DNA from 2 places in the Bacillus paranthracis genome. Region 2 is predicted to be linked to the other one. Evidence: a T-box and tRNA genes for the amino acid it is inferred to sense, from the RefSeq annotation. Region 2 holds a T-box; the other holds one or more tRNA genes.
What was found. A T-box is a leader RNA that pairs with one kind of tRNA and senses whether it is charged. The one in region 2 lies ahead of lysS (lysine--tRNA ligase), so its partner is inferred to be a tRNA-Lys.
Positions count from the first base shown of each region.

Region 1: it has a tRNA-Lys gene. The T-box ahead of lysS (lysine--tRNA ligase) is inferred to sense a tRNA for this amino acid. The anticodon was not compared.

Region 1 is NZ_CP101135.1:4,611,432-4,627,839, reverse strand. Features, by position in the region: rRNA gene NLJ82_RS24040 (23S ribosomal RNA) at 1-177, shown strand, start outside; rRNA gene rrf (5S ribosomal RNA) at 280-395, shown strand; tRNA gene NLJ82_RS24030 (tRNA-Val) at 400-475, shown strand; tRNA gene NLJ82_RS24025 (tRNA-Thr) at 480-555, shown strand; tRNA gene NLJ82_RS24020 (tRNA-His) at 565-640, shown strand; tRNA gene NLJ82_RS24015 (tRNA-Leu) at 663-743, shown strand; tRNA gene NLJ82_RS24010 (tRNA-Gly) at 773-847, shown strand; tRNA gene NLJ82_RS24005 (tRNA-Leu) at 864-952, shown strand; tRNA gene NLJ82_RS24000 (tRNA-Arg) at 956-1,029, shown strand; tRNA gene NLJ82_RS23995 (tRNA-Pro) at 1,040-1,113, shown strand; tRNA gene NLJ82_RS23990 (tRNA-Ala) at 1,130-1,202, shown strand; tRNA gene NLJ82_RS23985 (tRNA-Met) at 1,223-1,299, shown strand; tRNA gene NLJ82_RS23980 (tRNA-Ile) at 1,304-1,380, shown strand; tRNA gene NLJ82_RS23975 (tRNA-Ser) at 1,398-1,490, shown strand; tRNA gene NLJ82_RS23970 (tRNA-Met) at 1,518-1,594, shown strand; tRNA gene NLJ82_RS23965 (tRNA-Asp) at 1,596-1,671, shown strand; tRNA gene NLJ82_RS23960 (tRNA-Phe) at 1,684-1,759, shown strand; tRNA gene NLJ82_RS23955 (tRNA-Thr) at 1,774-1,849, shown strand; tRNA gene NLJ82_RS23950 (tRNA-Lys) at 1,860-1,935, shown strand; tRNA gene NLJ82_RS23945 (tRNA-Gly) at 1,949-2,019, shown strand; tRNA gene NLJ82_RS23940 (tRNA-Ile) at 2,030-2,106, shown strand; tRNA gene NLJ82_RS23935 (tRNA-Asn) at 2,114-2,188, shown strand; tRNA gene NLJ82_RS23930 (tRNA-Ser) at 2,196-2,286, shown strand; tRNA gene NLJ82_RS23925 (tRNA-Glu) at 2,293-2,364, shown strand; gene NLJ82_RS23920 (L-lactate dehydrogenase) at 3,020-3,964, shown strand; gene NLJ82_RS23915 (S8 family serine peptidase) at 4,144-8,367, opposite strand; gene NLJ82_RS23910 (CalY family protein) at 8,400-9,005, opposite strand; gene glgB (1,4-alpha-glucan branching protein GlgB) at 9,476-11,413, shown strand; gene glgC (glucose-1-phosphate adenylyltransferase) at 11,361-12,491, shown strand; gene glgD (glucose-1-phosphate adenylyltransferase subunit GlgD) at 12,510-13,544, shown strand; gene glgA (glycogen synthase GlgA) at 13,657-15,087, shown strand; gene glgP (glycogen phosphorylase) at 15,106-16,408, shown strand, end outside.
Region 2 is NZ_CP101135.1:2,400,945-2,417,352, reverse strand. Features, by position in the region: partial or broken gene NLJ82_RS28770 (acetyltransferase) at 1-65, opposite strand, end outside; gene abc-f (ribosomal protection-like ABC-F family protein) at 86-1,714, opposite strand; gene NLJ82_RS12330 (DUF6518 family protein) at 2,247-2,873, shown strand; gene NLJ82_RS12325 (sensor histidine kinase) at 3,171-4,154, opposite strand; gene NLJ82_RS12320 (response regulator transcription factor) at 4,151-4,858, opposite strand; gene NLJ82_RS12315 (acetamidase/formamidase family protein) at 4,985-5,899, opposite strand; gene NLJ82_RS12310 (cell wall hydrolase) at 6,055-6,483, shown strand; gene lysS (lysine--tRNA ligase) at 6,531-8,084, opposite strand; T-box leader at 8,168-8,424, opposite strand; gene NLJ82_RS12300 (DUF2197 domain-containing protein) at 8,451-8,666, opposite strand; gene NLJ82_RS12295 (SMP-30/gluconolactonase/LRE family protein) at 8,810-9,712, shown strand; gene NLJ82_RS12290 (class I SAM-dependent methyltransferase) at 9,709-10,410, shown strand; gene NLJ82_RS12285 (class I SAM-dependent methyltransferase) at 10,663-11,292, opposite strand; gene NLJ82_RS12280 (DUF421 domain-containing protein) at 11,536-12,033, opposite strand; gene NLJ82_RS12275 (hypothetical protein) at 12,247-12,414, opposite strand; gene NLJ82_RS12270 (alcohol dehydrogenase catalytic domain-containing protein) at 12,638-13,564, opposite strand; gene NLJ82_RS12265 (hypothetical protein) at 13,676-13,918, shown strand; gene NLJ82_RS12260 (hypothetical protein) at 13,946-14,149, opposite strand; gene NLJ82_RS12255 (aminotransferase-like domain-containing protein) at 14,283-15,653, opposite strand; gene NLJ82_RS12250 (DUF4030 domain-containing protein) at 15,724-16,317, opposite strand.

The sequences.
Region 1 (16,408 bases), 2.2 Mb from region 2:
CTATGTGCGGAAGGGATAAGTGCTGAAAGCATCTAAGCATGAAGCCCCCCTCAAGATGAGATTTCCCATAGCGTAAGCTAGTAAGATCCCTGAAAGATGATCAGGTTGATAGGTTCGAGGTGGAAGCATGGTGACATGTGGAGCTGACGAATACTAATAGATCGAGGACTTAACCATATAATATGAAGCAATGTTATCTAGTTTTGAAAGAATATAAAAAAACTTGTTGACTTTCAAAGTTAAATGAGTTACAATAATTCTTGTCTTAAATGAATACAGTCTGGTAATGATGGCAGAGAGGTCACACCCGTTCCCATACCGAACACGGAAGTTAAGCTCTCTAGCGCCGATGGTAGTTGGGACCTTGTCCCTGTGAGAGTAGGACGTTGCCAGGCAAATGGAGGATTAGCTCAGCTGGGAGAGCACCTGCCTTACAAGCAGGGGGTCGGCGGTTCGATCCCGTCATCCTCCACCATTTAGCCGACTTAGCTCAATTGGTAGAGCAACTGACTTGTAATCAGTAGGTTGGGGGTTCAAGTCCTCTAGTCGGCACCAGAAATCATGGCGGTTGTGGCGAAGTGGTTAACGCACCGGATTGTGGCTCCGGCATTCGTGGGTTCGATTCCCATCAGTCGCCCCATTTTTCTTAAATAAATTAATATGCGGGTGTGGCGGAATTGGCAGACGCACCAGACTTAGGATCTGGCGCCTTTGGCGTGGGGGTTCGACTCCCTTCACCCGCACTTTTAATTAAATAACTCATACATGTCTTGCGGAAGTAGTTCAGTGGTAGAATACAACCTTGCCAAGGTTGGGGTCGCGGGTTCGAATCCCGTCTTCCGCTCCAATTTTCAATATGACATGCCGGGGTGGCGGAACAGGCAGACGCACAGGACTTAAAATCCTGCGGTGGGTGACCACCGTGCGGGTTCGACCCCCGCCCTCGGCACCATATGCGCCCGTAGCTCAATTGGATAGAGCGTTTGACTACGGATCAAGAGGTTAGGGGTTCGACTCCTCTCGGGCGCGCTTTTATTAACGGGAAGTGGCTCAGCTTGGTAGAGCACCTGGTTTGGGACCAGGGGGTCGCAGGTTCAAATCCTGTCTTCCCGATATTCCCAAAAAACATGGGGCCTTAGCTCAGCTGGGAGAGCGCCTGCCTTGCACGCAGGAGGTCAGCGGTTCGATCCCGCTAGGCTCCACTTATTTTAATATCATTTATGGCGGTGTAGCTCAGCTGGCTAGAGCGTACGGTTCATACCCGTGAGGTCGGGGGTTCGATCCCCTCCGCCGCTACCATAAAGGACCTTTAGCTCAGCTGGTTAGAGCAGACGGCTCATAACCGTCCGGTCGTAGGTTCGAGTCCTACAAGGTCCACCATTAGAAGTTTATATCTCGGAGGTATACCCAAGTTCGGCTGAAGGGATCGGTCTTGAAAACCGACAGGCGGCGAGAGTCGCGCGGGGGTTCGAATCCCTCTACCTCCTCCATTTTTTCTTAATTAAATATTTTATCGTCGCGGGGTGGAGCAGTCTGGTAGCTCGTCGGGCTCATAACCCGAAGGTCGCAGGTTCAAATCCTGTCCCCGCAACCAAGGTCCCGTGGTGTAGTGGTTAACATGCCTGCCTGTCACGCAGGAGATCGCCGGTTCGACCCCGGTCGGGACCGCCATTTTTACATAAAGGCTCGGTAGCTCAGTCGGTAGAGCAGAGGACTGAAAATCCTCGTGTCGGCGGTTCGATTCCGTCCCGAGCCACCATTTTGAAGTCGCAAGCCGGCTTAGCTCAATTGGTAGAGCAACTGACTTGTAATCAGTAGGTTGGGGGTTCAAGTCCTCTAGCCGGCACCACTTTCAAAATGAGCCATTAGCTCAGTTGGTAGAGCATCTGACTTTTAATCAGAGGGTCGAAGGTTCGAGTCCTTCATGGCTCACCATTTACAATTTAATGCGGGTGTAGTTTAGTGGTAAAACAAGAGCCTTCCAAGCTCTGGTCGAGAGTTCGATTCTCTTCACCCGCTTTTCAATTATGGGCCTATAGCTCAGCTGGTTAGAGCGCACGCCTGATAAGCGTGAGGTCGATGGTTCGAGTCCATTTAGGCCCACCATAATTGTTCCGCAGTAGCTCAGTGGTAGAGCTATCGGCTGTTAACCGATCGGTCGTAGGTTCGAGTCCTACCTGCGGAGCCATATTTATAGAGAAGTACCCAAGTGGCTCAAGGGGCTCCCCTGCTAAGGGAGTAGATCGCGAACGCGGTGCGAGGGTTCGAATCCCTTCTTCTCTGCCAGTAATTGGCCCGTTGGTCAAGTGGTTAAGACACCGCCCTTTCACGGCGGTAACACGGGTTCGAATCCCGTACGGGTCATATTAAAAGAGATAGCATAATCTGCTATCTCTTTTTTGTTGTGTAAAAGTGATACTCAAGGTCATTAACGAAATGGCACTTAGAAATATATCATAGCTGGGAAGATCCTAAGGAATTAGTTGTAGAGTTATTAGATACAGTTGAATAATAAAATCGAAATACGGGTTGTTCAAATAAAGCATGCTGCATTAGGAACTACCGCGGAAAATAAATAATATATAGAAGAAGCTGTCTCTCAGTAGGTAATCTACTGAAGACAGCTTTTTTATGTTGTCATTATTGTCGAGTTTTGTCGGTAAGTCGATATTCCTTGTCGAATCGCCGATATAATTTGATTTACGATCGATATATTATAAAAATCGTTGATATATTTAAATAATCGTCGATATAATTTCACTTACCGATAAAACGGAACTATTTCACGTTCACAATCTAAAGAAAACGCCTCCATTGAAATGGATTCCACACCTATTCTAATAACTTTACACTCTATGTGAAAAAGTTCACAAATAGGTCATAATTTGTGAAGTAATTCACAATAATACGTGCTACAATATGAATGTAAAGAAGTTAAACAACATTAAATTAGTATTTTAATTAATTACTTAAACAATCATAAAAAAATATATGTGAACAATAGAGAGGGGAAATTACCATGAAAAAAGGTATCAATCGTGTAGTATTAGTAGGAACAGGAGCTGTAGGTTGTAGTTACGCTTACTCAATGATCAACCAAGGTGTAGCTGAAGAATTCGTATTAGTAGATGTTAATGAAGCAAAAGCAGAAGGGGAAGCAATGGACTTAAGCCATGCGGTACCATTCTCTCCATCACCAACAAAAGTTTGGAGCGGTAGCTATGCAGATTGTAAAGATGCAGATTTAGTAGTTATCACTGCTGGATTACCACAAAAGCCAGGTGAAACTCGTTTAGACTTAGTTGAGAAAAATACAAAGATCTTTAAACAAATCGTTCGCGGTATTATGGATAGCGGATTCGATGGAATCTTCTTAATCGCAACTAACCCAGTTGATATTTTAACTTACGTAACTTGGAAAGAATCTGGTCTACCAAAAGAGCGTGTAATTGGTTCTGGTACTACTTTAGACTCTGCTCGTTTCCGTTACATGTTAGGTGACTACTTAGATGTAGATCCACGTAACGTTCATGCTTACATCGTTGGTGAACACGGTGACACTGAACTTCCAGTATGGAGTCACGCTACTATCGGTGTACAAAAACTAGAAACAATCTTAGCTAACAACGAACAGTACAAACAAGAAGACTTAGACAAAATCTTCGAAAACGTACGTGATGCAGCTTACCATATCATCGAGCGTAAAGGTGCAACTTATTACGGAATCGGTATGTCACTACTTCGTGTAACTAAAGCAATCTTAAACAACGAGAACAGCGTATTAACTGTATCTGCATACCTTGAAGGTCAATACGGTGAGAAAGATGCTTACGTAGGTGTTCCAGCTGTAATTAACCGTGAAGGTGTACGTGAAATCGTAGAGCTTGAGTTAAATGAGGATGAAAAAGCGAAATTTGCTCATTCTGTAAAAGTATTAAAAGAAACAATGGCACCAGTACTATAATAATAATTGCTAAATAATCCAGAAGTGGGGAACTACTTCTTACTTCTGGATTTATATATAATTTAATATAAATTCCTTTTCCGGTTTCCCTTGTATATCCCCAATATACCCCTTTTGCTGGATCAGGGTCGTTTATAGAAAAGAGCACTCTACTTTGGGTAGAGTGCTCTTTATTATTATCATTTTTTAGGCGTTAATCCTAATTTCTTTAAAATATCTGCCAGTGTACCGCTTTTTGATTTTTCAACAGGTGTTTGTGATTTAGATGCATCGGGACCTTTTTTCAAGAAGTTCTTTTCAACGAAGCGAATATCTTTTTCGTCAACAATACCATCTTTATTTAGGTCACCGTCTTTCACAGATACTCCTTTTTTACCATAGTTGCTAGCGATAATTTCAGCATCTTTTATATCAATTACTTTATCGCCATTTACATCACCTGCAAGGTTTTCATCAAGGCGTGCATAATAATATTGGCCAAGTAGCTTACCGTCTTTTTCAGTACCAAGTTTCGTTGTTAGTCGGCTTGTTAAATGCCCTGGTACTTCTACATATAAGTTATAGTCGCGTTTATTAACAGGAAGTCCATTTAGTTTGAAGTATCCGTATTTGTCTAGTGAGCCTTCAAACTTATGACGGTAAGAATCAGTTGCATATACTTTTACGCCAAGCTTTGTATAATCGAATTTCTCATCTAAATAGCCACGTTCATTTAAGAATGCACCAGGTTTAATATTTCCTTCTACTAGTGAGTTTAAAGACATAACTGAGAATGTTTGATCTTGAAGGACACGCATTCTATTTGGCTCTGATTCACCTTGTTTCCAGTAAGCGAACACTGATAAATCTAATTGAGCATTTGCTTCATAAAATTCATCATTTTCTACCTTAAAAGTTATATCAATGAACGGGAAGTCACCATCTAATCCAGCGAAGTTTTTATCATCAATAGCCCCGCCTACTGTAACAGAACCTTCTTCTAGTTTTGATTCATTTATTTTTGCGGTTACCCCTTTTTCAGAAAGGAGTTTTTCAAAAGCAGGATTCAATTTCACATTTGCAAATTTGAAGTTCTTCTCTAGGAATTGTACGTTAAATGCCCCAGCAACGAATTGTTTTACGTGTTTCGCGTTTAGGGTTACTGTGAACTCGTCCCCTTTATATACTTCTTTTTTATCATAACTAGCCTTTGCATATTGAGCTCCTTGCGGGATAAACCAATAATTATTTACACCGCTTGGATAGTCAGGACCTGCAGTTGCATAATCGAAAATATATACGCCTGTGTTCATTGGACCTTCCACTTTAAAGGATTCAGGAGTAATGCCAACTTTAAAGTCTCCGTTTGCATTAATAGGTAAAAACTTATGCAAGTATGGAGAATAGTCATAATACATAACGCCATTCGCTTCTTGCGTAATGTTTAATCCTTTTCCTTTTAAGTAGTCAACGTTTGAATCATACACATTTCCTTTAATCCATAACGCTTTTTTACCATCTTCTACTGTGTAATTTTCTTCATTTAATTCATAAATACCAGGTTTTAATCCAGTTAATTTTACTTCTGGCGGTGTATTATCAATTACGACATAATCACCTTTCACACGTGCTTTTCCAGCTTTATCATAGCCAACAAACTCAATTGTGTAGTCTCCTTCTGGTAAGTTGATTTTCTCATCACCAATTGGTTTTGCAGGATCATTTGTAAAAGGATACACTTTTCCGTTAAAGAAGGATTCTAAGTAGTAATACACATCCGTTTTTAGGCCACTCGTGTTTAATGTTCCAATGAAGCCGAGTGCTTTATTTGTTTTCGAATCTTTCACGATAAGGTCTAACGTTTCAAGTTCGCTATTTAATTGGAATGCCCCGTGAACATATGATTCACCATATGGATTAAACTTTGATGTATCAGTTGAAATTGCTTTTCTTGATAATATGGCATTTTCAATACCAGGCTCTGATACACGAATAGAGAACGGAATTTGATACGTTTCTTCTTTATTTTTCGTATTTGTAATATGAATATATCCTTCATATCGGCCTTGTTTTACACCGGCTGGAACATTAATTTTTGCTTCAATTTCATCTGATTTACCAGCATCAAGTGTAAAAGTTTCTGGAACAGAAACTTTTACACCGTTTGCGATAGCATCGTTAATAGCAGAAGATGCTGGTGTATAAGAAATTTCTGTTTTAAATTCTTTTTTCTCTTGTTTATTATGGTTTTCCACTTTTATATTTCGTTTTTGTTCAAGAGCTTCACTGTCTTTTTGATAGAACTTCCCGAATGCAATGGATCCGGTTTCTTCTGGTACTTCAATTACTTCATCATTTACAACTGTTTTTGTTGTATCTAGCACTTTAAAACTTGTTTCCGTATGAACGGCGTTGTATGCATCTACTCGTCCAGCTCCAACTTCATATACGGAATACTTTTCTTTTAAATCATCAGCTGTGTTCATAAGAGACGCCTTTACATCGAATGGAGAGTATTCTGGGTGTTCTTGTAAAATAAGAGCAGCAACGCCCGCGATATGAGGAGAAGCCATGGATGTTCCTTGCATACGCTCATAGGAAACGTCATAGTTTTCGCCCTCTTGTGGGTCGTTAATATATTCAGGTATTGTTGAAAGTACAGCAACACCAGGCGCTGTAATATCAGGTTTAATATCATCATTTGATGTAACAGGGCCGCGTGAGCTAAAGTCTGCAAGATGATCGCCTTCTGTTTGAATGTAACTAAGTTCGCCAAAGCTAAAGGATGTATTACCTTGTTCGATTTGAGCTTTTAGTTTTTCACCGTCTTCTTTCGTTAGGCGGAATGCTGGAATGTATTTTGTACTTTCGCCAACGTAGAAAGGAATTTCTCCGTCTACATTGTTATAAATAATAACGGCTTTTGCACCTGCTTGTTTTGCATTCGCAATTTTTTCATCAAATGACAGTGTACCGCGTGCAACGAGAGCGATTTTTCCTTTTACATCTTTTTTACTAAACTCGTCAGGCGTACCAATTCCTACAGATTCAATAGGTAAAGTTTGTCCCTTGAAATCTTCTATTTTATCAGTGAAGTTTTTGCCGAATAAAATTAGGTTAGGAAATTGTAATTGTCCAGCATGACCTGATAGTTTCGGTAAGGAAATAGAGCTATCACTTGCGCCGACCGTAATTGCAAATGGAGAAGCACCTGGTGATCCGAGTGTCGCTGGATTTGGACCAGAGTTTCCAGCAGCAACGACTGTAACAACACCAGAAAGCATCGCGTTATTGACAGCGATAGACGTAGGATCAAGCGGATTGTTGCTATCGTCACCTAACGATAAGTTAATAACGTTCATACCGTCAGAAATAGATTTATCGATTGCAGCAATAATACCTGAACTAGCTCCACTTCCGTATGGACCGAGTACACGATAGTTATACAGTTCAATGTCAGGTGCAACACCTTTTACTGCGGAATCTGATTTGTTTTTCTTTTGAGCAGAAACGATACCTGCTACGTGAGTGCCGTGGGCTGTGTAGAAGGAAGAGCCACGATCATCAAATTCAGGAGCGCCAGATTGTTGCCATTCTGTATAAGTTGTTTCCATCGGATCTGCATCGTTATTAATAAAGTCCCAACCTTTTACGGAGTTTGGATCTATCCTGCTAGAGTCTTCGCCAGGTTTTGCGCGATAGCCCTTATACACGTCTTTTAGGTCAGGATGATTGTAATCAATACCTGTATCTAATACACCAACTTTAATTCCTTTTCCAGTAATGCCCTCGCTATGTAACTTATCGACCCCAATTTGCGGAATGCTATCTGTTAGTTTTTGAGGTGCTTTTTGCTCTGCTTGTTTTGGTAAATTTAGTTTCACTTCATAATCTTTCCAAATACGCTTTACAACGCCAATTCGTAACAATTCTTCTACTGTATTTGCAGGTAATGTCAGCGCAACCCCATTTATGGCATGTTTATAAGAACGTTTAATTTGTACTGACTGGAAATTCCCTGACTTTACTGATGGGCTAAATTGATAAAGGCGTTTTAGTCCTTTTTGAAATTCCTCATGCTCTTGATCAATACGCGCTTTTATATTTTCAGGAGCAGCTTGTAATCCTTTTTCTTTTTGTTTTAATTCATTAATCTTTACTGGAGCTGTTTGAAATTCTACAATGATATTTACTGGTTCAGAACTACTTGTATTAATATCTGGCGAGATAGTAAAACCAGGGTTGGCATCTAACGTTTGTAATGCCTGACGCTGTTCTTTAGAAAGTTTTGATAGTAAAGACTGGGCGTTTGAAGAGTCAATTTGATTAATAGGATTTTCAGCAAGTACATTGAACGGAAGGGCAGTTGAAAGCAGAACGCCAGCCGTGACAATTCCGGTAACAAAACGATTTTTCTTTTTCATGTATAAGCCTCCGATAATTTATATTTTAAAATTTATTTCTCCGTGCCTGGTGTTTGCTCTGCATGGAATGTCCAGTTTAGCTGTAAGGAATCACCCTGGAATTTATTTTGATCTTGTTCGTTGTCTTCGAAGGAGAAGAGCACGTGTAAATAATCTGTTTCACCAGATTTAATACCGTCTATTAAGTTATGACGTTCTAGAGAAGTAGCCACATCTTCAGGTTTCATAGTTTTTAATTCTGATAGTTTTGTTTCCCACAAAATTTCATGATCATCGTTTGGATTAGATGGCTTTCCATCATTCACTAAAAATTTGACGATGATGTGATCGCCTAAATCTTCACCATCATTATTTTTTTTTGCATCTGTAACTTCATAGGATGTTTCAAGTGCTACTTTTGCAATATCCAATGACCCTTTATTTTCAAGCGTGAAATTTTTTTCAATAAAGTCACCTGGCTTTAAATCTTTCACATCAACGATTACACTTGGATTAATAGAAAGGTCTAGTGTTCCAGCTTGAAATGAGTTACTAGATGTTTCCGAATCACTGAAGTAGGCGAATACACCGCCGAATGTAAGGGATAAGCCAAGCGTTGCTGTGACAACTCCTATTCCAACCTTTTGTTTTAATGACATAAGAAAGCCCCCCTAATTAAATTTTTATAGCGACTGTTCGTAACAAGGATAAATAAGTAAACATAGTAGTCCGCTATGAATTGTAGTTACGAAAAGTCGGTGTTCTTTATTGAGAACAAGTATATGCTTATCAATTTTCCATTTCAATACAATTGTGACGAAAAATGTTGAGAAACATTTTTTTATGACAGATTATTTTGTTGCGATTTTAAGTGGAAAATAGGATGAAAAAGAGGGTGAAGCTAATAAAATAGAGGTTGAGAAATAAATAGTAAGATGAAAGGCTAGTGAAAAATGAAGCGTTTTCAATGAATATTCGTCAAAATTCGATATTTTATATAGAAATGTGAAAAAAATTCAACATTTTTAAGAAAAAAACGTATATTTTTTATAAATGAACAAGGATATTTCAGTTTTTCGCAGAATTGGTAAAGTATAAAAAATTCTGTCATCTTAGTGAGGTGAGCATATTGAGTGTAATAAATTGTGAAGAAGTGAAACGAGATGAGTTTCATACAGAAAAGTACTATGAAAGTTATAACATCTTTGGCGCACATATTGTGACGGAAGATGAGATGCGAGGTGTACGATTTACAGTATGGGCTCCTCATGCGAAAGCAATGAGTGTTGTTGGAGATTTTAATGAATGGGATTATGAGCAACATAAGATGCTGCAAGTGACAGAAGAGGGAATTTGGTCCCTATTTATACCGCATATAGAAGAAAGAGAAATATATAAATATGCGATTGAAACGATGGCTGGTGATGTCATTCTTAAGGCAGATCCGTATGCTGTGTATGCAGAAGTAAGACCGAATACGGCATCTGTAGTTTTTGATATAAAGGGATACGAATGGAATGATAAAAACTGGAGTCGTAAGAAAAAGAAAAAATCGGTTTATAAAGAAGCGATGACAGTTTATGAATTACATTTCGGTTCTTGGAAAAAGAAAGAAGATGGAACACTGTACTCTTACAGGGAAATGGCAGAAGAACTCATTCCTTATGTGGTGGAACATCAATTTACACATATTGAAATTATGCCGCTTGTTGAGCATCCATATGATCGTTCTTGGGGATATCAAGGAACGGGATATTATGCAGCAACGAGTAGATTCGGCACACCACATGATTTGATGCATTTTGTCGATGAATGTCATAAATATGGAATCGGTGTCATTTTAGATTGGGTGCCGGGGCATTTTTGTAAAGATGCTCACGGTTTATATTTGTTTGATGGGACACCGACTTATGAATATAAAGATAAAGATGTGCAAGAAAATCCAGTATGGGGAACTGTCAACTTTGATTTAGGAAAGAGGGAAGTACGTAATTTCTTAATTTCAAATGCTTTATTTTGGATGAGATATTTCCATATTGATGGTTTCAGGGTAGATGCAGTTGCGAACATGCTGTACTGGAATAAAGAAGGACAAGAGCAAAGTAATGAGCACGCTGTTTCATTTTTACGAGAGTTAAATGAAGCTGTGTTTGCAGAGGATGAAGATTTTCTTATGACAGCAGAGGATTCAACAGCTTGGCCACTTGTAACAGCTCCAACGTATGAAGGTGGGCTTGGATTCAATTACAAATGGAATATGGGCTGGATGAATGACGTGCTGAAATATATGGAATGTGCGCCAGAGTATAGAAAATATATTCATGATAAAATGACGTTCTCTTTACTATATGCTTACTCTGAAAATTTCATATTACCGCTTTCTCATGATGAAGTCGTTCATGGGAAAAAGTCGTTATTAAATAAAATGCCAGGAGACTACTGGGATAAGTTTGCTCAACTTCGTTTATTATATGGATATTTCTTTACTCACCCAGGAAAGAAATTACTTTTCATGGGAGGAGAATTCGGGCAGTTTGATGAGTGGAAAGACCTTGAAGATTTAGATTGGAATTTACATGATTTTGAAATGCATCGTTATATGCATGATTACTTTAAAGAGCTCATAGCATTGTATAAGCGCTCCAAACCACTTTGGCAGCTTGATCATTCGCCTGAAGGTTTTCAGTGGATTGATGCTAATAATAATGAGCAAAGTATTTTCTCTTTTATCCGCCAAGGGGATAAACAAGAAGATGCGTTAGTTGTCGTATGTAATTTTACGAAAGCTACATATGAAAACTATAAAGTAGGTGTACCAGATTTCGAGTATTATAACGAGATTTTAAACAGTGATGCTGAGCAATATGGCGGATCAGGGCAAGTAAATAAGAAACGTCTTAAGGCGATTCAAGAACCGTATCATAATCAAGCAGCACATGTAGAAATTACAATTCCACCATTTGGCGTATCCATATTACGACCAGTGAAGACGAGAAAGGGGAGCAAAAAACAAGATGGCTCAAAAACAAAAGTGCGTAGCAATGTTACTAGCAGGGGGAAAAGGTAGTCGATTAAGTGCATTAACAAAAAATTTAGCCAAGCCAGCTGTTCCATTTGGTGGTAAATATCGCATTATTGATTTTACGCTAAGTAACTGCGCGAATTCTGGTATTGAAACGGTTGGGATTTTAACGCAATATCAACCACTAGAACTTCATAATTATATCGGAATTGGCAATGCGTGGGATTTAGACCGAGTAAGCGGTGGAGTCACAGTATTACCTCCTTATGCGGAGTCTTCAGGTGTGAAGTGGTACACAGGTACGGCAAGTGCCATTTATCAAAACTTAAACTATTTAAGTCAATATGAGCCAGAGTATGTTCTCATTTTATCAGGTGACCATATTTATAAAATGGATTACAGTAAAATGCTAGATTACCATATTGAGAAAGAAGCGGACGTTTCGATTTCTGTTATTGAAGTGCCTTGGGATGAAGCGAGTCGCTTTGGCATTATGAATACGAACGAAGAGATGGAGATTGTTGAATTTGAGGAGAAACCGCAATTTCCAAGAAGTAATCTTGCATCAATGGGAATTTATATTTTTAACTGGGCAATTTTGAAAGAGTATTTAGAAATGGATGCAAGAAACCCTGAATCTAGTAATGATTTCGGAAAAGATGTACTTCCGCTTTTATTAGATGAAGGGAAGAAGCTAATGGCGTATCCGTTTGAAGGATATTGGAAAGATGTTGGTACAGTGAAGAGCTTATGGGAAGCGAATATGGATTTACTGCGCGATGAAACATCACTGAATTTAAACGACCGTGACTGGCGTATTTATTCTGTTAATCCAAACGAACCACCTCAATATATTGCTGAAAAGGCAAGAGTAGAAGAATCACTTATTAACGAAGGATGCGTCATCGAAGGGGACGTGAAGCATTCTGTATTATTCCAAGGGGTGACGGTGGAAGAAGGTAGTATGGTTATTGATTCTGTCGTTATGCCAGGAGCGAAGATTGGCAAAAATGTTGTGATTGAAAGGGCAATTGTTGGATCGGAAATGGTTATTGAAGATGGAACAATTATTCGTCCGGAAAAAAATGTTGACGATGTAGTACTCATTGCTGAAGGGAAATAGAAAAGGGGGATGAAATGAATGGGAGAAAAAATGTTAGGAATTATTAATGCAACGGGAAGTTTTCCTTCCTTAAAGAAAGTAACAGGGCATCGTTCACTAGCGGCGTTACCGTTTGGGGGCCGTTATCGACTCATTGATTTCATGCTTTCAAATATGGTGAATTCTAATATTCATAGTGTGGCAGTTTTTACAAGCCATAAAAACCGTTCACTAATGGATCACGTTGGTTCAGGCAAACAGTGGGATTTAGATAGAAAACGAGACGGACTGTTTTTATTCCCGCCAAATTGCCAATGTGATCAAGATGAATTTGGATCTTTTGCACATTTTAGAAGACATATTGATTATTTTCTAAGAAGCAGAGAAGAGTACGTCGTGATTACGAATAGCCATCTCGTAACAGCATTACATTTTCAAGCGGTGTTAGAGCGACATATACATACGGCAGCTGATATTACGGAAGTTTGCCATGAAGGGGTTTCGCTTCAAACATACGTGTTAAAGAAACAATTATTGTTAGATTTATTTGAGTCATATAAAGATGTGGAGCAATATAGCTTATTCGATGTAGTGAGAGAAAAGCGTGGAAAATCACTACATATTGCTACGTATGAGCATACAGGATATGTAGCTATTATTGATTCGATTGAAAGTTACTATAAACATAGCTTAGAAATTTTGCAACCTGCTATTTGGAAGCAACTATTTAAGAAAGAAGCACCGATCTTTACGAAAGTAAAAGATGAACCACCAACTCGTTATGTAAAGGGGGCAGCTGTGAAAAACACAATGATTGCAAACGGCAGTATTATCGAAGGTGAAGTAGAAAATAGCGTTGTCTCCCGTTCTGTTAAAATTGGGAAAGGTTCAATTGTTCGTAATAGCATTATTATGCAAAAGAGCCAAATTGGAGATAACTGTATAATAGACGGTGTTATTATTGATAAAGATGTGAAAATTGGTGACGGTGTTGTTTTAAAAGGAACCGCCGATGAGCCATACGTTGTAGAAAAAGGAAGCGTTCAAAACAGTACGATTAATAGTTATTCTTAAGAAATCAGTGGGGGTTTTTCCTCCACTGATTCAAGTTTTAATTTAAATGAAAACTCGAAGGGAGGAAGCTGCAAGGGAAGTAGTATAAGCTTTTCGTGCAGTGGGACAACAAGTGAATATTTTATTTGCAGTATCAGAATGTGTACCATTTGTTAAATCGGGAGGATTAGCTGATGTAGCAGGTGCGCTCCCAAAAGAGCTAAAAAAATTAGGTGTGGAAGTTCGCATTATACTCCCGAATTATAGTCTTATTCCGCAAAAATTAAGGGATGGATGTACGCTACATAAAGTAATTAACGTCCCGCTTGGCTGGAGAAATCAATATTGCGGAATTTTAAAAGGTGAGCAAGACGGGATTACGTATTACTTAATAGATAATGAATATTATTTTAAGAGGGATTCTCTGTATGGCCATTATGATGACGGAGAGCGTTTTTCTTATTTCTCGAAAGCAGTATTAGAGTGTATCCCGCATCTTGATTTTGAAGTGGATGTTCTTCATAGCCATGATTGGCATACAGCTATGGTCAATTTCTTACTGCGTGAAAAGTATCAAGATAACCCATTATATGAGCATATTAAAACAGTATATACGATTCATAACTTGCAGTTCCAAGGTGTATTTCCTCCTGAAGTGATGTACGACTTGCTAGAACTTGGTGATGAATATTTTCATAGTGAGCAGTTAGAGTTTTATGGAAATGTGAACTTTATGAAGGGCGGTATTATCGCTTCTGATCAAATTACAGCGGTTAGCCCGACATATAAAGAAGAAATTCAATATGAATTTTTCGGTGAGAAGTTAGATGGATTGTTGCGAAAATATAATGATAAGCTAAGCGGCATTGTAAATGGCATTGATACGAGCGTGTACAATCCAGAAACGGATTCGTATATTACTGCTCAGTACGATGCGGATTCATTATATGAAAAGAATGAAAATAAACGCGCGTTGCAGCGTTATTTTGGTTTGCCAGAAAAAGAAGATACACCAATTATTTCAATGGTAACGAGATTAACGAAGCAAAAAGGTCTTGATTTAGTACGTACTGTATTCCGAGAAATAATGGAAGAAGATGTACAATGTATTATTTTAGGATCAGGTGATTCGGAATATGAACAATTCTTTGAGTGGATGGCATATGAGTATCCTGAGAAGGTAAAAGTGTATATTGGCTTTAATGAAGAGTTAGCTCATCAAGTATATGCGGGAAGTGACTTATTCTTAATGCCATCATTGTTTGAACCGTGTGGACTTGGACAACTTATCGCATTAGCGTACGGTACCATTCCAATTGTAAGGGAAACAGGCGGATTAAATGATACGGTACAATCTTATGACGAAGAAACTGGAGAAGGAAATGGTTTCAGTTTCACGAATTTTAATGCACATGACATGTTGCACACGGTTCGTCGTGCAATTGAATTTTATCATGATAAACCGGTATGGGAGCAGCTTGTAAAACAAGCGATGACTGAAGATTATAGCTGGGAGAAATCAGCTCTTGCTTATAAGAAATTGTATAAAAGTCTCATGGAATAACATGTAGGTGGTGAAGAGATGTTTACTCATGTTGAAAGTTTCAAATCAGCTTTTCTAGAAAAGTTAGAGACGATGTATGGTAAAAGTTTCAAAGAATCTACAACTCGTGATCAATACAATACGCTTGGGTACATGGTACGTGAGTATATGAATAGTCAATGGATTGCAACGAATGAAAGTTATCGGTCTGGAGAGCGAAAGCAAATGTATTACTTATCCATTGAGTTTTTACTTGGGCGTTTGCTTGGAAGTAACATATTAAATTTAGGCATCAAGGATGTATGTGAGCAAGGGCTTTCTGAGCTTGGAATTTCGTTGCAACAATTAGAAGAGGTGGAAGCAGATGCAGGTCTTGGAAATGGTGGACTTGGACGGTTAGCAGCCTGTTTCCTTGATTCACTTGCATCTTTAAACTTACCAGGTCATGGGTGCGGAATTCGTTACAAACACGGCTTATTTGATCAAAAAATTGTTGATGGTTATCAAGTTGAATTTCCAGAACAGTGGCTTCTTCATGAAAATGTATGGGAAGTAAGAAGGCATGATCAAGCTGTAGAAGTAAGTTATTTCGGCAATGTTGAACCGCTCTACATTGATGGGCGTTTAGAATTCAGGCATACAAATGCAGAAGTAATTATGGCCGTACCATATGACGTTCCAGTAGTAGGTTATGAGACGAGTACTGTAAATACACTTAGACTTTGGAATGCGGAACCAGTTCCTTTCCCACAAAATTGCAAAGATATTTTGAAATATAAGCGTGAAACAGAGGCGGTATCGGAGTTTTTATATCCAGATGATACGCATGATGAGGGGAAAATACTTCGTTTGAAACAACAGTATTTCCTCGTATCAGCAAGCTTGCAAAATATCGTTCGTATGCATAGAGAAAGATATGGTGACCTTCGTCAATTACATGAGAAAATTGCGATTCATATTAATGATACCCATCCAGTTTTGGCGATTCCAGAACTGATGCGTATTTTATTAGATGAAGAAAAACTAGCATGGGAAGAAGCTTGGCACATAACAACGCAAACGATTTCTTATACGAATCATACGACGTTATCAGAAGCGCTTGAAAAGTGGCCAATTCACATTTTTAAACCGTTATTACCGAGAATTTATATGATTATTGAAGAGATTAATGAACGTTTCTGTCATGAACTTTGGGAACGTTATCCGTATGAATGGCATCGCATTGAAGAGATGGCGATTATTGCGCATGATCTTGTGAAAATGGCTCATTTAGCAATTGTCGGTAGCCATAGTGTAAACGGTGTAGCAAAAATTCATACGGAGATTTTAAAACAGCGTGAAA
Region 2 (16,408 bases):
AACTCTTGTAGGTATAGATCTCCACAATCTATTCTAAATAACTTAGTCAAACTCTCTTCTCCCATGTTAATCCCCCTTACTTACATTAAAGCTCCTTAATCTGCTTCGTAAGTTCCATAAATCGTTCATCCAGAGCTTTATATTCTTTATCTTTAGAAGTTAAAAAGCTTAATTTCCCTAATACTTCTTGTCTTTCTGTTTCTAATGTTAAACGTAGCTCTTCGATTTCGTCTCTTGTTTTCGTAGGTTCTTCGAGCTGCTTTTGTATTGTATTGTTTACAAACACAAGCTTTGTATTAGTTGTTTTCTCCAGAAAATATCGATCGTGAGAAACGATAACGAGCGTTCCGTTATACTCAGCTAATGTATTTTCAAGCTGTTCACGTGAAGGAAGATCAAGGTGATTCGTAGGTTCATCTAAAATAAGTACATCTTTTTCATCTAAAATATAAACCATTAGCTTACATTTTACTCGTTCACCCATACTCATATATCGAATCGGCTCTTTCCATTGGGAAGATTCAAACCCTAAATGTTTCATTAAATTTTGGACTTTTCCTCTTTCTTCAAACGTCTCTTTGAAAAATAAATCTTCTGGTGTTTTTTCCAGCGGTAAATCAAATACTTCTTGTGTTAAATAACCGATGTTTGCTGAAGGTGAAATCCATACTTCTCCTTCAGCAGTTTCGTTTCCCATAATCATCTTCAGTAAAGTTGTTTTCCCGCTACCGTTTGGTCCAACAATCGCAATCTTCTCACCGTGTTGAATTGTAAAATTAACGTTTTCAAATAATATTCGATTATTAAATTCTTTCCGCAATTGTTTTACTTCTAAGAAACGTTTCCCTACTTTTTTACTCGCTTGAATAGAAAATTCAACCGAATAATCTTCTTTCACACGTTCAACTTTCGTTTTCTCAAGCTCTTTTTCAAGACGTTTTCGTTTCGATTTTACTTGCGCATCCATTCGCTTCGCCTTTACACGATAAAACTCTTTCACACCTTCTTGTTTTGTGGACTGCGCATGTGCCTTTTGTGACCATGAGCTTAATTCTTTTATATGAGTTTCTACTTGTTCTATCTTCTTTTGTTGTTTTTCATATTCACGCTGCTGCGTCATTCTTTTATGCTCACGTGCTTTCATATAACTCGTATAATTCCCGCTATGATCAATTAATTTCTTATCCTCAATTGACCATATTCTAGTCGCGACAACATCTAAAAAATATCGATCATGCGATACGACGATAACTGTACCTTTCATATTTTTTATTTGTTTAATAAGAAATTCCGTACTCATCTCATCTAAATGATTTGTCGGTTCGTCTAATATTAAGACATTAGGATTTTCAGCAAATCCTTTTGCTAATCGAACTTTTAGCTTTTCACCACCACTTAAAGTAAGGAAATCATTCGTTGGCACGCCCCATTTCGCAAGAAGTTCTGCTTCTTTTGCAATTATATCCTTACTAACAAAAGATTCTTTTTCTTGTTCAACATATGCTGTTGTCATGTTCATTTGCATCCATTCAACAGTACCTTTTGAAGGCTCAATCTTCCCATTTATTAATTGAAGTAACGTTGATTTACCGGCACCATTTTTACCAATTAATCCGATAACATCCCCTTGTTTTACTGTCACATTCATTTTCTCTAACAACATATTTTCCTTTATTTCAACATAAACATCATTTAATTTTAATAGTTCTTTCATAATACCGATCCCTTTCGTTAAAGGGAGAATAAAAAAATCCTCCCAAATAAATTTGGCAGGATTAGTCGTTAAAATATTTATACCCAAATAAGCTATTGCGCAACATAAATAGCAATACCGTTGTATGGAAATTGGGCAGACTAATCCTATTTTTTAGAAATTGAAATGTATTGAATTTCAACATTTAAAAATAAGATTAGTTAATCATCGTCCACCCATCATTCCTTTCCGTCGTTAATAACCATATTGTACCATACTAGTACTGTATGAGTAAATGTAATTATATGTGCTGTTAAAAAGATTGCTTTCTTTTAGATTTATTTATCATTCCTTAACTTCATGTTGAATAAGCACAAATTACATTGATTGTAATACGTCCTTTAGGTTTCCCCAGCAATACATTTTATATAAAAACAAAATCTTATTCGTTATCCAATAACCACTTATTGTTTTTCGATAAATTTTTGTTGATTATCCCCTTGTAATAAGCTATTATATCTTTACAGAAAATATTAATGTAAGGATTGAATTTATGGACAGGACATTAGAAATCACAAAGTTAAATATGTTTGTAAGGGTTTTTATCCTCCCGATTATAGTAGGGATACTTGTTGGTATACTAACGAAATTGGGGCAAGGTATACTTCCAGGAAATTGGCATTCATTAGCTAACTTAGGAAGCGTTTGGTTAGTTCCATCCTTTTTCGTGGCTAGCCTTAGTTATTCTAAGCGTACAGCTATGCTTTCTGGTATCCTTACACTACTCGGTATGGTATTAGGCTATTATGGTTATGCAATAGTTATTAAAAATGTAGCTCACTCTATTTATTTTATATCTGTATGGATTGTATGTGCATGTATAGGAGGAACGATCTTTGGAATTGCAGGTTTTCTATGGAAAGATACTACAAATCCACTTCATAAATTCGGAAGCGCACTTTTAAGTGGAGTTTTTGTAACAGACGGACTTCACATTCTATTAAACTTTGAAGATTACAGTCACATGTTACCTGTTGGATATACGGAAGTGATAGTCGGAATTATCTTGATTCTTGTATTAGAACGCTCTAATGCTTATCGTGTGTCTTCTTTCTTAATGATGATTCCTATCACTTTTTTAGGATTAATTGGGTATAAATTATTAAGTTTGTTTACTTAATTACAATACTGTATCATGAAAAAACAAAAGACTAATTGTATTATAGTCCACAAAACATATCACGTATTCGAACATTATACTTATACATAGGATAGGATCCATGAAGCTATCTCTTTCAAAGGGGTGGCTTTTTTCTTACAAAAATATTTATCAGCTTTTTATTAAATCCTTCAAATTTAACAATCGTATTTATTAGTGTGTCATTATACATACTAATATTACGTTTTACCATTTCATATAACCGCAAAAAAAGGCTAAAAAACTTATTTCCAACGCTCTTTAGCCTAGATCACTTATTTATACATTATAAAATTTAATTCGTACAACCGTACCTTTACCAACTTCTGAATGGATTTCTACACTATGTCCTAATTGCTTCGTAATTTCATATACGAGATATAGCCCCATTCCAGTTGATTCTTTAAAATCTCTACCATTTTCTCCTGTAAAGAAAGGTTTAAACACTCTCGGCAAATCTTGCTTCGGTATGCCTACACCGTTATCAGCAATTTCAAGTATAACATTATTACCTTCCTTACAAGCTTTCACTTTAATCTTCTCTCGACTACCAGATGAATATTTAATCGCATTTGATAGTATTTGTCCAATTAAAAATTGTAACCATTTCGCATCACTTTCTACTGTAATGTCCTTATCAATTTTAAGCTCTGGATATACAAAATTCCGGATAAAGAAGCGTTTATGTTCATGCACAGAATCATTCACTATTTTATGTAATTGTACTCTTTCCACATAAAAATCTTGTGTAAATGCTTCTAAACGTGCGACATACAGTGCCATCTCTAGACCCTTTTTCAGCCTATCTGTTTCCTCATTTATACTTTCAAAACGTGGATCCACTTCATCCTGTGTAATTAATTCTATTACAGATAAAGGTGTTTTCATTTGATGAATCCACTGATTCATAAAAGTTAAATGATCATTATTTTTTCTTTCTTGTATGTGGAGCTGATTTTGATAATGGCGATATTGTACCTCAAGTAAGTCTTGAAGCGCAGCAGATATAGCTGCAAAATCAGATTTTTGAACAGATTCATCTAAAGATTGCATCGGGTTTGCTAATCGTTCATAGAAAGTACGATGAGTAAAGTAACGAAGTACTAAATAGCCTACCATAAAAAAGGCACCTAAAAACATTGCATACAATGCCGTCGCGATATGCTTATGCCCATCAAACCAATATACGAGAAATATGGATAATAGTTGGATGACTGTAAAACAAATAAGAGGTATATGATCACGTATAAACAGCCTTATCATTTTTCCTTACCAGTATCCCAAGTAATATGCAATCTATATCCAACACTACGAATCGTTTCAATCGCATCCTCAATCTGTAACGTTTTCAACTTTTTTCGCACACGTGTTGTATTTACACTCAATGTATTATCATCAACATAGGATTCGCTATCCCATAATTTATTTAATAGTACTTCTCTACTCACAACACGCGGATAATTTTTCATTAACATTTCTAATAAAATAGCTTCATTTCTCGTTACATCAATTTCTTGATTCTTAAGCTTCAATACAAGCCTTTCAGGATATAAACAAAGACCATGTTGCTCAACCATCCGTTCTTCTACTTTCGGTGCATAATCTCCGTAAGCACGCCTTAAATGACTTCGAATTTTAGCCATTACAACTTCGTAATGGAATGGCTTTGAAATGAAATCATCGCCACCGTTTTCTAGCGCCATAACTTGATCCATCGTACCTTCACGAGCTGAAATAAATAATATCGGACATGTAGAAACTCCGCGAATTTGACGACACCAATAGTAACCATCAAAACTCGGTAAATTAATATCTAATAAAACTAACTCTGGTTGTTCTTCTAAAAAAATATTTAATACATTATGAAAATCCGATACAATAATCCCTTCATACCCATATTTCGCAACATGTGTTGATAATAGTTCTGCAATTTTCATATCGTCTTCTACAATCATAATTTTAACCATGTGTTTACTCCTTTTTCGATCCACAATCTTATATTCAATTATATAAAATAAATACTACCTTTTTTTATATAATCCGTAAATCAAAAAAGATACTTTTATACAAAATCATCCTTCTTCTATCATTTCTTATTTAATATGGAATTCACTCATAGTAAACCCCAATTTCTCCACATAATTCATCTCTAATTCCATTCGAGCAGTCTTCAGCGGGTCAACCACTTGACAAACTTTTAAATCACCGGCAGCTGATAATAAAAGCGTGGCATCAGCTTTAGACATTTCTAATTCTTCATGTAAAAATGTCACCATATTACGTACAGCACGATTCGCTGCATCATCTAACAATTTCTCTGAAGCAAGCGTCATTATTTTTTCTTTTTGAATAGCCATTGGTAATGGCCATTTCTTTCCTTTTATAATCTGAACTGTTACCGTCACCTCACCAGCAACCTCTACTCCATTAACCCCAATTTCACCATCGCCCATCGCTGCGTGTAAATCACCTAATGCTAATAGAGCACCAGGAACATTTACAGGTAATAATAATGTTGTCCCTTCTTTTATCTCTTTACAATCCATATTCCCACCGTGATCATGCGGTGTGCCACATGAAATGCTCTCTTCTTTCGGCGCAGTACCAATTACACCGATCATTGGATTAATCGGGATTTGTAGTTCATTTGAAAACAAAACATGTTCATTATGTACTGAGACAATTTTCACTGTATTTTCATGTAGCTCTTCACCCATTACACCAAGATTTGCACCTGTAGTTAAAACGCCTTTCTCTGCAATTTTTATCTTTTCAATCGTAACAACTAATATATCACCAGGTTCTGCACCATTAATATATACCGGACCAGTCGCTGGATTAATCCGGTTCCAATCTAACTCTTGAAACACAACATCTTCAGAATCAATTTGATTTTCAAAGCAATCATATGTTTCAAATATAAGGCGACTCCCAATTTCCACTTCCATACATGGTTTATTTTCTGGTGACATTGCGTAAATGATATGTTCTTTCTGAATTCGATACATATTATCTCTCCTCTTTATATTTGTCTACAATTACTAATTAGCTTTTTTCATAAAAGCTCCTTTTAATAATTAATAAATTTACATATAGAAAAGCACTTAGCTTATTTTCATACATACACTCTTTACTATAACAGGTAAAGAAAGGTGGTATCACTATGCCCCTTATTCCATATAACGAAAGCGATGTTGATTTACTAGCTCGTTTAATGCGTGCTGAAGCTGAAGGCGAAGGTCGACAAGGTGAACAACTTGTTGGCTGCGTTGTAGTAAATCGTGTATTTTGTGATTGTTTAGACTTTAAACAACTCCGTACCGTACGTGACGCTGTGTATCAAAGCCCTGGTGGATTCGAAGCTGTGCAATACGGATATTTTTATCAACGGGCTCGTGAATCAGAAAAAGAAATCGCACGAAAAGTTTTACAAGGTGAGTGGCGCTGGCCAGCAAGATGGGCTCTTTGGTATTTCCGTCCAGTTGGAGCTTGTCCGCCTGAGTGGTATAATCAGCCGTTTGTAGGACAGTTTAAAAGTCATTGTTTTTATGAACCTAGTGGTGACGAATGTCCGAAATTGTATTCACGGTAGTAAAATTTGGAACGCAAGTACTTAGCTGAGTACTTGCGTTGCTTTTTTTAGAAATCTAATAATTCGATAAATTTTTCGATACCTACAACATGTATTAATAACGGTATACGAGGGCCACTGGACTGATTCATAATAAGCCTATAAATTATAATAAATAATTGTTTTTGATTTTCTTTCATTATTTTTTTATTTTCATGATGATAAAGCGCGTACAATTGTTCCATTAAGTTAGAGTAATCTTTGTTAGAACGAAATATGTTGCAGACTTCTACTAGCCGTTCTTTCTGTCTTTCATTTAATGTGTTGTAAAACTCTGTATTTCTCTCTTGATTTACCGCAATTAATTTTTCAGATTGAAAGTTTCTTATCCAATATTCTGCACGATTACATATCGCAATCATAGCATCTAATGCATAACTTCTATCTATTTCATCTAATGTACCTTGTAAAATAGATGAATCAAAATTTAATAGCGGCAATATTCCTGCTACTTGATTAAATTTCGGATATTCTTTAAATCCGCTATCTACTCTAGAAAGCTTAATTGCATCAAATAAATCTTCATTTTTGAGCGTTTTATTCTCATAACTATCTTTCAATCGTTCATATTCTGTATAATTGCGAATTACATCTTCATCAAGACCGATATGAAACGCTGCGTCTGGCCTATATTTTGCAAACATAAATAGAATCACTTCGGGCAAATACACTTTTAGCAACTCGCTAGGTGTAATACTATTCCCTGAGGAACTAGACATTTTTTCATGATGCCCTTTAGTTCCAATAAAATCGTAAGCAATATAATGAGGCGCTTCACGATTGAATATTTTTCTCGCAATTTCTTTTGATACATTATAACTACCCGTTTCTGATGAATGATCTCTTCCGCCCGGCTCAAAAACAACATCCTCTATCATCCATCTCATCGGCCAATCGATTTTCCAATTCAGTTTCATTTCATTTGTATTTAATACCGATAATTCAGTTTGATTTCCGCATTCACATTCATACCGAACTGTTTTTAATACTTCATCAAAATGTGTAATCGTTGTCGCATCTTTCCCGCATTTCTCACAATATAATGTAACCGGATAAAAGCCCTCTCGCTCTTCTTCACTACACTCTCCCGTTTTAAAACTCATTAAAATATCATATATTTCTTTTCTTTTATATAAAGCCTCCAATATGTTTTTGTTATATCTTCCACTTCTATATTCAGCATGTTGATATATGAATTCCACTTCAATCCCAAATACTTGAAGCGATTCCTCAAACTCTTTTTCAAAATGCTCGGCATATGAATTATGACATCCATACGGATCTGGTATATCACAGTATGGCATTCCGATATACTTTACAAAAGATGAATCAACATTTTTAGGGACTTTTCTAAATCTGTCGTAATCATCCCATGAAAATATAAAACGAGTCTTTTTCCCTAAATCTTGAAGCGCCCTTACAACAAAATAAGTCGTTACGATTTCACGAAAGTTCCCAATATGAACAGCACCAGATGGACTAATTCCAGATGCGCAAACAAAAGTTTCTTTGTTTGGATGTTTTCTAATTAATTCGTGTGCTACTTCATACGCCCAATGCATATACTACTCACCTCAATTATATTTTTGTTCTCACATTTTCATTTTTTTGCACTAAAAAAACTCCCACCCCCAAGATTATTCATCTTGAGGACGAGAGTTATTAGCTTCGTGGTACCACCTCAGTTTGTTAATATGTCGCCATATTAACCTCTTCAGGTACGGCAAAATATGCTTATACCCTATCTCTATAACGGGAGATCCCGTCGCACCATCCCTAAATAAATTAGTTCCTTGCGCAGCTCCAAGTCTTTTTTCATTAAGATGTATACTGCTCTTTCTCAGCTACCAGAGCTCTCTGTACGTATTCTTTCTTAACTACTCTTCTCTTCCATGCCATTTTACATATTAGTTTTTTCATATGATAATTTAAAATAGTTTTATTGTCAAACTTTTCCGAATCAAAAGCGTATACTTATCTAAAAAATTCTTTATCGCCTCTAATTGAATTTTGTGGCTACACTCATCACAACAATATACCCCTTTTGGTTTCTCTTTAAATCGCTTATATTTTTCACTGCCTTCATAAACACGAAATATATTTTTACAAGAAAAACAAACAAATTCATAAAACATCATATGCATTTTCCTCTCAATATTTATACATTTTTTTAATCACTCGAGAAAATCAGTTTTTCCATGGTACAAATCTTAATATTTTCTGATTAAAAGGTTTGCCTCTATTCTTATCGAATTATATAAATATCTTATAAAGCGAGGTGAACATCTTGGACAGTAATATAGAATTAGTTTTAGATGCGAAAGCAAGTTTAGCTGAAGGACCATCTTGGAATGAAAAAAAGCAACTTTTATACTGGGTTGATATTGTGGAGAAACAATTATGCATATTTAGTCCTACCGATAATACAAACCGAGTAATTGCTCTCAATCAACAAATTGGCTGTGTTGTTCCATATTTAGATGACATACTACTCCTAGCTATGGAAAATGGCTTTTATTCTATTAATGTAGAAACAGAAAAACTGACACATATTTTTGACCCTGAACCACATTTATTTAAAAATCGTTTTAATGATGGAAAATGCGATCCGGCAGGACGTTTTTGGGCAGGTACTACAGATACATACGGTATTAATGCTGCTGGCTCCTTGTATTGTTTAAATAATAATTTAAAGGTAGAGAAAAAAGTTTCACATGTAAATACATCAAATGGCATAGCTTGGTCACCTGACCATACATACCTTTACTATATCGATACACCTACTAAAAAAGTAGTTCGTTTTCATTATGATATATGCTCTGGAGTAATTCGTAATCCAAGTGATGTAATTATTTTCCCCGAAAATGACGGTCTACCTGATGGTATGACAATTGACGAGGAAGGTTGCTTATGGATTGCTCATTGGGGAGGTTCAAAGATTACTAGATGGAACCCTTCAACTGGTGAACAAATATTAAGTATCCCGATTCCAGCGCTATATGTAACATCTTGTACATTTGGAGGGCCTAATTTAACCGACCTATATGTTACAACAGCCAGAACAGGAATGACGGATGACGAATTAAAGCAATATCCACATGCTGGTGGTATTTTTCGAATTCAAACAAATGTAAAAGGTTGTCCTACCCATTCATTTTGCAATAATAATATTGGAGCTGAAACACTATGAATCGTATCGATTACATAAGACAAGAAGAAAAGAAATATCATGACCTTTGCTATGAACAATACAAACTATTTGAAACTGGTTCTTGGCTGTACAAACCGGTTAAAACAGTTATGGATTTAATGGATTATTTTGAAGGAAAAAACAACTTGCAAGTACTTAATCTCGGCTCTGGCGTTGGAAGAAATAGTATTCCCATTGCCCAAAAGATTCAAAATGCGAGTGGTACTGTTACATGTGTGGATTTACTTGATTCTGCTTTAACAAAATTACAAACTTATAGTAAAGAATATGGTGTAATTAATAATATGAAAACAGAACAAGCAGCAATTGAAAACTACTACATCCAACGTAATACTTATGATTATATCGTTGCAGTATCCAGTTTAGAGCATGTTCAATCAGAAGAAGATTTAAAAAAAGTGCTCCATTCTATGAAAGAAGGTATAAAAAGCGGCGGTATGAATTGTTTAATTATTAATTCGAACATACAAGAAATTGACTTACATACAAATGAAGAGTTAGATGCTTTAATTGAAATTAACCTTCCTACTGAAGATATGATATATCTATTAAAAAATATTTATGAAGACTGGAAGGAAATGAAAGTTGAAATAAAAGAATTAGCTTATGATATAATCCGAAACGAAAGACACATTCTATTAAAAACAAATGCTATTACGTTTGTTGTTCAGAAATAATCATATAATCAAGATTTGACTCTTTCCTTCTAATTTATTTTTATTGAATGAGATTTTTACCTTTTAATATTTATTAAACAAAAAATAAAAGAGCACTTGTTTCCGCAAGTGCTCTTTTGGGGATTTTGAGATACCCTATTAACGAAAGTTAAGGTTACTTAAAGTTAAAAGGTATTTCTATTATATGCTTGTCCTCTTTATTTGTGCATAATTAATATATAAACATATTTAATCATTCTTAATAACTTTTAGTTATAGTTCTTTCTTACATTTTATCGTTAAAAAGTTGATTGAAGGTTTATTTGCCATGTTCTTATTTGGTTCATCAATTTCCGAAACTTGTACTAATCCATATTGATTAAAATCTTTTTTTATAGATTCAGAATCATAGAAAAACATTTTTACGCCTTCCATTATCTCATAATAATCTTTATCCAACTGTTTTCCTTTTCCGTACATTGGAGCTTTTTTAGAAACAGTTGTAAAAACCATATATCCACCAGGTTTTAACTGATTATAACAATCTTTAATAAAATTCTCTCTTTCCTGTTCATTCAACAAATGAAGAAGTGCATGACTAAATATCCCATCATACAGTTTATTATCAAAAGGCATTTCGTTTACTGAACCGTGATAAATACTAACATCTTCTAGTCCGTTTTCTCTTGCTAAATCGATCGCTGTTTTCGAAATTTCAATACCTGTTACATTTATACTATTTTCGATAAATACCTTTGCGTTTCTTCCATAGCCAATACCCGGAACTAATATGTCTTTAACATTGTTTTCCACAAAAAAATCTTTTGTCAAAATTGCAGATTCTGTAGGTTCAAACCCCCACATTGTTTGCTTCTCAATAAAGCTTGATTCCCAAAATTCCATTATGATTCTATCTCCTTGTTCTAATCCTATTTTTAGTATCACATTAAAAACTTATAAATTTTAGTGCTGCGGTTACCTATGCCAAATTAATTTTTTACCACATTCACTATAGGTTCATTGAATATAGCATAATAATAAGCCTATATCTAATTTTAAGATTGGCTTATTATTTCCCCTATATTAGTGTGTAAAAAATAGAAAAACCAATACTTCCGTTGTAGTATTGATTTTTCTTAAGATAAATTATCTTTTTATATTGTACTGATCTATTACTTTTTCTAACATTTCTAAAGTTATCGGTTGAGCTTTCTCTATTAATTGGTAACCAATTCGCCCATTCGGTTCAGCTGTAACTTGCTGTAAACTCTTTAAATCATGAATCCCTTTTTCTCTTAATTGCATATATAGTTGTTGTTCCGACATTTTCGCATTCATCAAATTCTCTTTTACAATCTCTCCATTTTCTACTACTATAATGCTACTGCCATTTAGGAATTGTTCCATCTTCTTTGATTTCAATTCAAAGAAATGAATGATAAGAAGGACGCCTGCAAATATTACAGCTGCAAATATAGATGGGCCTACTTTCCGACTTAATACAGGCTCCACAATAATACGTGCAATTGATACTACTATAATAATTTCAGCTCTTGTCATTTGGCTAACAGATTTACTACCTGTCATTTTTAATGCAATAATTCCAGTCAGAATTAAAATAATGCTTTCAAAAATCATATTCATAATAGCCCAATCCTTTAATGGTGAATGTTACTAGCATTCCCATTTCATATAGCATTCTAAATGTATTTTAATTAAACTTTTTTGTAAAAATTAAACTTACATATACTGAAAAAGAATCTATTTTAACCAACCTTTTTTCAATAAGGATTTGATAATCCATCTTCCATTATCAAAAAAATAAAAAGCACCCGAATGGATGCATATAGATTAAACTTATTCATTATTACTTTCTTCACTTTCATCATCAACTGATTTGGAGTCTAACATGCTGCCTATATCAGGCGGTAAAGCTAACTCTATTCCAGCTATTGGTTGATTATCTTCATTAAACCATTGTTTCTTAAATTTAATCAATTCTTCATTTTTCTTATTTTCATTCATATTATCCCCCCTTTTATGTTTGATATTAAACTCTTTACTTAATATGTACACTGAGAAAGATAATATACTATTTGTACATAATGAAAGAGCAAAAACCATTCTCTGTTTTCACAACCCGTTGTACCTATTAAAGAATCCCCGTACATGTTACTCCGCGCTCTGCTATCATATTAGTGTCTAAACATATGTGGGCTATGTGACAAGTACCTGGTCATTTTGTTCATTATTCATATGAGACAAATACTTTTAAAGGGGTAATTATTCCTTGACTTAATTCCTCAAAACATTGAATGAGTCCTGTATGTTGTATTTCATGTTGAAAAATCTCTTCTATCCATGGTGTTTTTTCTATTTGACTAAAAAACCAATCTGCATGTTGTTGATAATTATATCCGTCACTTGAACCAATGATCCGCAGTTCTTTCTCATAAAAATCAGCGGTTAATGTTAGTTCTTCAATATTACCATCAGAAAGTATACATATTTGTCCATTAGTTTTAAGTGTTTTTTGTAATGTATGGAATCCACTATTTGTAGCAGAACATTCGAAACCATAATTATATGTTTCTACTATCTGTTCTTCTGCATCAAATGTGTTTTTTACACTAAATTTCTGTGCAAATTCCCTTCTATTTCTATCAGGTTCAACAATATCCACATGCTCAACACCTATATAGTATTTTAAGAAATAACAAGTAAGTAAACCGATAACTCCCATTCCAGCTATAAGTACCTTTTCATCCTGTCGCGGGTTTAGTTTCAATATACCTTTAGCAGCATCACACGAAAGAATAGATAATAAAGCTACTTTAGGTTTTATATAACTAGGTACTCGAATTACTTTATACCCATTAACTACTCCTATCGTTTCATGTCCATAAAAAGAAACTACTTTATCGCCTATGTTTAAATTCTTTACTTTATTACCAACTTGAATCACTTCACCGTAACTTTCATATCCAGTTTTTCTTGGATAAATAGGGTGTGTATCTGTAACATCGGATCCATTATACTGAGGTAACTCTGCTCCAATGCTTATTGCACCTGCAATTGTTTTAACGATAATTTCATCATTCTGTATAGACTTAATTTCGCGCGTTTCCCACTTAAGACGTTTTGGTCCTTCTAAAACTAATTTATTTTGTTCCATTTATAACCCTCACATTTTATAAAAATATATTCTCACTACATTTCAAACAATGTATAATAAATTCATCTAAAATTTAAGCTATAACGTTGGCTAGCATCCAACAGTGATAATATGATAATTGAATTTGATGGATATGGAATTAATGAGTATGTTTTTGGCCGTAACTGTTCTCTTAACGAGTTAATAATAATGTATTTAAATGTAAAAAATGAAGAGATATCTAATGAAGATCTTCTAAACTTATTTTGTGTACGATATCATTACGAACAAATCCCAAAGTTATTACAAGAAAACGTCTTGAGCGATGTTGTTATTGATTTAGATACGGACTATATTTATATTCCTAATAGATAACAGTAAACTAGATTAAATGAATAGAAATTAGGATTCAGCTAAGTGTTTAATAAAATAGGTCATTGCCCAAATTAATGTCGCAAATTGCGTGACAAAATACATTGTCCATTCAAAACCAGTCAATTTCCTATCTCGTTTAACCTTCTTTAAGTATCTGTAAAATATAAAAGTACTTAAAAACATAAGCAACAACGATAATTGTTGTAAATCATCGACTATACGTACCGCCATAGACTTCATCACCCTCCTATTCAAAATAAATATACTTTAAGGTTAACATTTATTGGTAGTTTATTTCCATTTAAATTACTTATGTCAAAAATAAAAAGAGCACTCAGCTATTGAGTGCTCTAAAAATATCATTTTATTCTTTTTTAAATTGAAAATTTAGACGTTCCACTTGTTTGATTTCCTCCATTACTTTACGAATTCCTTCTTCAATCCTATCTTCCTTTACATTCGATACGTTCAACTTTAATAGTCTTTGTTTCGGAAAACCTTTCAAATAATTTTTATCAATCGTATCAACACTGATTTGCATTTCACTTAGTCTTTGTATCAACATATCCGAAATACTTGTTTTATGTACTTCTAAACAAGTATGGATTCCAATTGTATTTTGCTTTTTATATGTGAATAAAAGCGGGGTTTCACTTTGCATTCTTTCTAATGCTTCTGCTAGTTTTTTAGATCTATTATTATAGGAAGATTTAATTTTATTTTTATGGCGTTCGAACATGCCACTCTTTATATAAATTTCTAAAGCAGCTTGGGATATCATTGGGCTATCTATATCTAAAATTTTTTTATATGTATGGAAAGCACTCGAAATAACCAGTGGAGTAACTGCTACACCAACTCGTAAACCCGGAAAAATAATTTTAGAATAACTTTTCAAATATATGACATGATTACTATGATCCAAGCTATATAACGGATCGGCTTTTGAATCTGTTTCTAGATCTGCTAAATAATCATCTTCTACTATAAATACATTGTATTTCTTAGCCAATAGTACAATTTCTTCTTTCTCATCTTTAGAATAAGAAGTTCCAAGTGGATGATGGTATCTTGGTATTGTATAAAAGAATTTTATTTTACCTGTTCGAAAAATACGTTCCAATTCATTTAAGTCAATACCTTCATTCGTACGTTTAATACCGATTACTGGAACTTTATTTATTTCTAGATATTCTATATATAAATGATACGTTGGCTGTTCAACTAATATTGTTTCATTTTCATTTGGAAATGAGATAGAAGTTAATATTGCAAGTGCCTGTTGCACGCCTGACGTTATAAAAATATTGTCTTCTTTCGTGAACACTTGATAATTTGCCAACTGTTTTTGAATGACTGGAATTAAAGATGGTAACCCTTTCGGTGTTCCGTATACGAACAAATCATTTTTATAAGTATCAATAGCCTTATTAATGCAATGCTGAAAATCTAAATATGGGAACACATCTGGATCTGGTGCCGAAGAAGCGAAATCAATTATCTCTTTATTTTCTATAGTACTCCCAGATTTCTTAACAACGTAGTATCCACTTTGAGGGACAGAATATATAATGTGACGCTTTTCTAATTCATGAAGCGCACGTATAACTGTTGCCTTATTACATTCATATTGCGCAACGAGTGACCGTATTGATGGTAATTTCTGTCCTTCTTTTATCTCTCCATGTTGAATCATTTTTTCTATATCATTTAAAATATGTAAATACTTATACATATTACATCTCCTTCAGCAATTCTATATTTAATTACATCAATTTTTCATTTATATACCATCCATTCCTCAATTAGTTAATTTTCCGATTTTCTATATCGTAAATCCCAATAGCATATGAATCATTTTCAATCCATTTCTTTATTGCTTCTGTTTTAAGTACACCTTCAACTTCTTTTTCTATTTTCTGTCCAAGTTCTCTCGCTCCTACTTCATCATCGCTAATCTTAGTTTTTATATCTATGGTAACAGGTTGATTCTTTTTATAATTTATTTGCTGAATCCCAAACCCTTCATATCCATTCTTTCTGAATACATCATCAAATATCTGTCCAAAAACTAACTCCCATCTATGTTCTGCATTTACAATCTCCTTGTTTCTTTGAGATATATTTACTTTATAGGACATAATGCCTTGAATTTGCAATCTTTTATTAATTTCTTTTTTTATTTCGTTAGCATTTTCGCTATCAGCAATCTCTAAATCTACTATTCTTTCCTTTTCATCCCATATAGCAGCACTAAAAAAAGATTCCTCCTTGACTGTCGCTGTAGCAATATCCATAACTATAGAATCTTCACTTTTGGATTCTTCCATTTCAGGCTCACAAGCACACAATACAGCAATTGAAAATAAAAATACAATCAACTTCTTTCCTCTTTTCATTGCACTTCCCTCCGTAAATTTTCATTTACGATAAACTTTTACTTTCACATATAAATACCTTCTATAATTTTTAAATTTAACATTTTTTCAC